DNA from 2 places in the Actinocorallia longicatena genome. Region 2 is predicted to be linked to the other one. Evidence: riboswitches for the same ligand, from Rfam matches in the RefSeq annotation. Region 2 holds a riboswitch; the other holds the start of a gene.
The links. Region 2 has a riboswitch for S-adenosylmethionine ahead of ABD785_RS17050 (aminotransferase class V-fold PLP-dependent enzyme). Riboswitches for the same ligand answer to the same signal wherever they lie in the genome.
Positions count from the first base shown of each region.

Region 1 (2,386 bases), on a different contig from region 2:
GGACGGGTCGAGCTGCCCGGTGTCGATGAGCTTCTTCAGCACGCCGACCGTCACGCCGCCCGCGGTCTCGGCGAAGATCCCCTCCGTGCGGGCCAGCAGCCGGATGCCCTCGACGACCTCGGCGTCGGTGACGTCCTCGATGGCGCCGCCGGTACGGCGGGCCACGTCCAGGACGTAGGGGCCGTCGGCCGGGTTGCCGATCGCCAGGGACTTGGCGATCGTGGCGGGCTTGACCGGGCGGACCACGTCGTGGCCGGCCTTGAACGCGGCCGAGACCGGGGAGCAGCCCTCGGCCTGGGCGCCGTAGACCTTGTACGGCCTGTCCTCGACGAGCCCGAGCTTGATCAGCTCCTGGAACGCCTTGTCGATCTTGGTGATCTGCGACCCGGACGCGATCGGCACGACGATCTGGTCGGGCAGCCGCCAGCCGAGCTGCTCGGCGATCTCGTAACCGAGGGTCTTGGAGCCCTCGGCGTAGAAGGGACGGACGTTGACGTTGACGAACGCCCAGTCCTCCTGCTCCCCCGCCAGCTCCGACGCCAGCCGGTTCACGTCGTCGTAGTTGCCGTCGACCGTCACGAAGGTGCCGTCGTACACGGCGGTGGTGATGATCTTCTGCTGCTCCAGGTCGGAGGGGACGAACACCGCGCTCCGGATCCCGGCCCTGGCCGCCGCGGCGGCGACGGCGTTGGCGAGGTTGCCGGTCGAGGGGCAGGCGAGCACCTTGAAGCCGAGCTCACGGGCGGCGGCGAGCGCGACGCCGACGACGCGGTCCTTGAAGGAGTGGGTCGGGTTGCCGGAGTCGTCCTTCACCCACAGGTTCTGCAGGCCCAGCGCGGACGCCAGCTGGTCGGCCTTGACGAGCCGGGTGAAGCCGGGCTCGGTGTTGGGGATGTCGGCGACGTTCGGGGGGACCGGGAGAAGGTCCTTGTAGCGCCAGATGTTGTGCGGGCCCGCCTCGATCGCCTCACGGGTGACCTTGGAGAGGTCGTAGGCGACTTCGAGCGGGCCGAAACACTGCTCACACGCGTAGAAGGGGCCGAGTTCGACCGAGTGGCCGCATTCACGGCAGACGAGCGCGGTGGCGTTACCCAGATTCGCGGGCATGGTGGCGAGGCCTCTCCCTCATCTTCCCTGTGCACCACTGTGGTCACAGGCCGGAGTTGGCACCTGTCCCGACCGGGCCTCGCAGGAGCGCGGGCTGATCGGGAGGGTTGCCGGGGCTTCGCAGGGCCGGTCCCTCCACCCCTCTGGATGAGCGGCCCGCCGGGAACGGCAGGCCTTATGAAGTTGTGTGCCTGACTTTACATCAGGTGTCCGTTTGTCCGCGCGCACCGTCTCACTCCTCGGACGCCGCACCGCGTGGAACGTGCCCGAATGTGTGCTTGATCACCCATGGCCGCCCCGGGGAGTCATGGAATTCTCCCTCATGCGACACTGCGTCACATGCAGGTACTCGTCGCCAGCAATCGCGGGCCCGTTTCCTTCTCCCAGACCGACGACGGCACCCTGACCATGCGAAGAGGCGGCGGCGGGCTGGTGTCGGGCCTGGCGTCGGTCGCGGCGGGCACCGACCTGGTGTGGGTGTGCGCGGCCCTGTCGGAGGCCGACCGGATCGCCGCCCGCCAGGATCCGCACGGACGGCTGGACGCCGCCGGCCACGAGACGGGCGCCGTCCGCATGCTGGACATCCCGGAGTCGACCTTCGAGCGGGCCTACAACTCGATCGCCAACTCGACCCTGTGGTTCGTGCACCACATGCTCTACTACACCCCCACCGCACCGCACTTCGACGCCCGCGCCCGCCGCGACTGGCAGTCCTACGAGGCCTACAACGCGGCCTTCGCCGACGCGCTCGCCCAGGACGCCAGGCCGGGCGCGAAGGTCGCCGTGCAGGACTACCACCTGACGCTCGTCCCGGCGATGCTGCGTGAGCGCCGTCCCGATCTGAGGATCTCCCACTTCTCGCACACGCCGTGGGCTCCGCCGGAGTACTACCGGCTGCTCCCCGACGACATCGGCGTCCAGATCCTGGAGGGCATCCTCGGCGCCGACCACGCGGGGTTCCTCTGCGAGCGCTGGGCCGAGGCGTTCCTGGACTGCTGCGAGGAGATCCTCGGCGCGAAGGTCGACCGGCTGGACCGGCGGGTCACCCACCAGGGCAGGGTCACCGGGGTCGGCGTCCACAGCCTGGGGGTCGACGGCGGAGCGCTGCGCGACCGGGCCGCCGAGGAGGACGTCGCCGACCGCAAGATCCAGCTCCGCGACCAGGTCGGCGACCGGCAGATGATCATCAGGATCGACAGGACCGAGCTGTCGAAGAACATCGTGCGCGGGCTGGCCGCCTACTGGGAGCTGCTGCTCGACCATCCCGAATGGCACGGCA
Region 1 covers NZ_BAAAUV010000013.1:8,013-10,398, forward strand. The annotation lists gene thrC (threonine synthase) at 1-1,107, opposite strand, end outside; SAM riboswitch class I at 1,123-1,261, opposite strand; gene ABD785_RS24115 (alpha,alpha-trehalose-phosphate synthase (UDP-forming)) at 1,447-2,386, shown strand, end outside.
Region 1: linked by a shared signal. The riboswitch ahead of thrC (threonine synthase) and the one ahead of ABD785_RS17050 (aminotransferase class V-fold PLP-dependent enzyme) in region 2 are both predicted to bind S-adenosylmethionine.

Region 2 (2,386 bases):
AGTCCGCGAAGATCCTCGGGATCGAGCACGTCGAGCTCCTCGGCCACCAGGACTCCGGCATGGACGGCTGGGACGCCAACCACGCCGAGCACTCCTTCGCCAACGTCGACTTCGACTCCGCCGTCGCCCAGGTGGAGAAGCTGATGGAGCACTACCGGCCGCAGGTCGTCGTCACCTACGACGACAACGGCGGCTACGGGCACCCCGACCACATCCAGGCCCACCGGGTCGCCGTCGCCGCGACCGAGCGCACCGGCATCCCCCAGAAGCTCTACTACACGGCCATCCCGAAGTCGGGCATCCGCGAGATGTTCGAGTACGTGAAGGCCAACGAGATCGAGGTCGACTGGATGGCGGACGCCACGGAGCCGCCGGACTTCGGCACCCCCGACGAGATCATCACGACCGTCACGGACGTCTCGGAGCACGTCACCCAGAAGATCAACGCGCTGCGGGCGCACGCCAGCCAGGGCGAGAACATCTTCTTCCTGCGGCTGCCCGACGAGGCCGTCTCCATGATGATGGGCAAGGAGGCGTTCGTCCGGGTGCGCGGCGAGGGCCCCGAGAACGAAGACGATCTCTTCGCGGGCCTGGCTTGACGGAGGCCGTCCGGGGTTTGCTACATTGACGGCAAGGTCATGAGTGCCAGCACACAGCCCCGGCTTGCTGGCCGCCAACCCTCCTTCCGCGGTGGGGTGGTCCGGGTGACGACCTGGCCCCGCGCGCAGTGTGCGGGGCAAGCGCGGATCCCTCACTGAGCCTTCGGCTTCGGGATCCCCGAGGCCTCCGGAGGCTTGGTCATGTCCGTTCTCACCCGGATTCCGCAGATCGTCGGCGCCGACGTCCCCGTGCCCGTCAAGGGGGGCGTCGCGCCCTACGCGAACTTCGACTACGCCGCCTCCGCGCCCTGTCTGGAGGCCGTGCAGGACGCCGTGGCCAGGGCGCTGCCCTACTACAGCAGCGTCCACCGGGGCGCGGGCTACGCCTCCCAGGTCACCACCCGGGCCTACGAGCAGGCGCGCGAGACCGTCCGGGGGTTCCTCGGCGGGCCGCAGGCGGTCGTGTTCGTCCGCAACACCACCGACGCGTTCAACCTGCTGGCCAGGGCGCTGCCGTCCGGGACGTCCGTGGTCGTGTTCGAGTCCGAGCACCACGCCACCCAGCTTCCGTGGCGCAACGCCGTCCGGCTGCCCGCGCCGGGCTCGCCCGACGAGGCGCTGCGGGCGGCCGCCGAGGCGCTGCGCTCCTGCCCGTCCGGGCCGCGGCTGCTGGTCGTGACGGCCGCCTCCAACGTGACCGGCGAACTGTGGCCGATCGCCGAACTGGCCGAGGTCGCCCACCGCTGCGGTGCCCGGATCGCGGTCGACGCCGCCCAGCTCGCCCCGCACCGGCCCCTCGACGCGAAGAACCTCGACTACGTGGCGTTCTCCGGCCACAAGCTGTACGCGCCGTTCGGGGCGGGCGTCCTCGCCGGCCGGGCCGACTGGCTTCGCGCCGCCGACCCCTACCTGCGCGGCGGCGGCGCCAGCAAGCACGTCGGCGAGGCCGGGACGGTCGAATGGGCCGGCGACGCCGAGCAGCGGCACGAGGCCGGGACCCCGAACGTGCTGGGCGCGATCGCCCTGGCCGCGGCCTGCGAGACCCTCCGCGACTGGGACGTCCTGGTCGCCGAGGAGGAGCGGCTCCTGGCCCGGCTCCGGTCGGGCCTCGCCTCGATCCCGGCCGTCCGCGAGCTCGGCCTGTGGGGGCCCGGCCATCCGCGCGTCGGCATCGTCTCCTTCGTCGTCGCCGGGCACCCGGCCCGCGCGGTCGCCGAGCACCTGTCCGACGAGCACGGCATCGGCGTCAGGGACGGCAAGTTCTGCGCCCACCCGCTGGTCCGGCGGCTGGTCGGCGCGGGCGAGGGCGGCTGCGACGGCCCCGAGGGCACGGCCGTGCGCGCCAGCATCGGCATCGGCACCACCGACGAGCACATCGACCGGCTCGTCGCGGCCCTGCGCGCCTTCGCCGGGTAATCTCCCCGATCATGGATTCCTGGACGACGCTCGACGACCTGGCCGCCGCCCGTGAACGGTTCGCGGCGGCCCTGCCGGGCTGGCGGCCGCCGTCCGTCCACGCGATCGGGCTGGCCACGGCCGACGCGACCGACTTCCTCATCGTGAACAAGGGCGCGGCGCTCACCGCGGTGGTGCTGTCCACGGTCTGCGGGCACCGGTCGGGGACGGCCTCCTACACACTGACCGAGGAGCGGCTCGACGCGGCGATCGCGCTGCTCGCCCCCGCCGAGGCCTGCACCGAGGTCGGCCATCCGAACATGCGGGTGTGGCGGTCGATCCGCGCGACCCCGCTGCCCGCGGGCACGACGATCGTCGCGGTGTTCATCGAC
Region 2 covers NZ_BAAAUV010000007.1:282,897-285,282, forward strand. The annotation lists gene ABD785_RS17045 (PIG-L family deacetylase) at 1-599, shown strand, start outside; SAM riboswitch class IV at 635-749, shown strand; gene ABD785_RS17050 (aminotransferase class V-fold PLP-dependent enzyme) at 801-2,015, shown strand; gene ABD785_RS17055 (hypothetical protein) at 2,027-2,386, shown strand, end outside.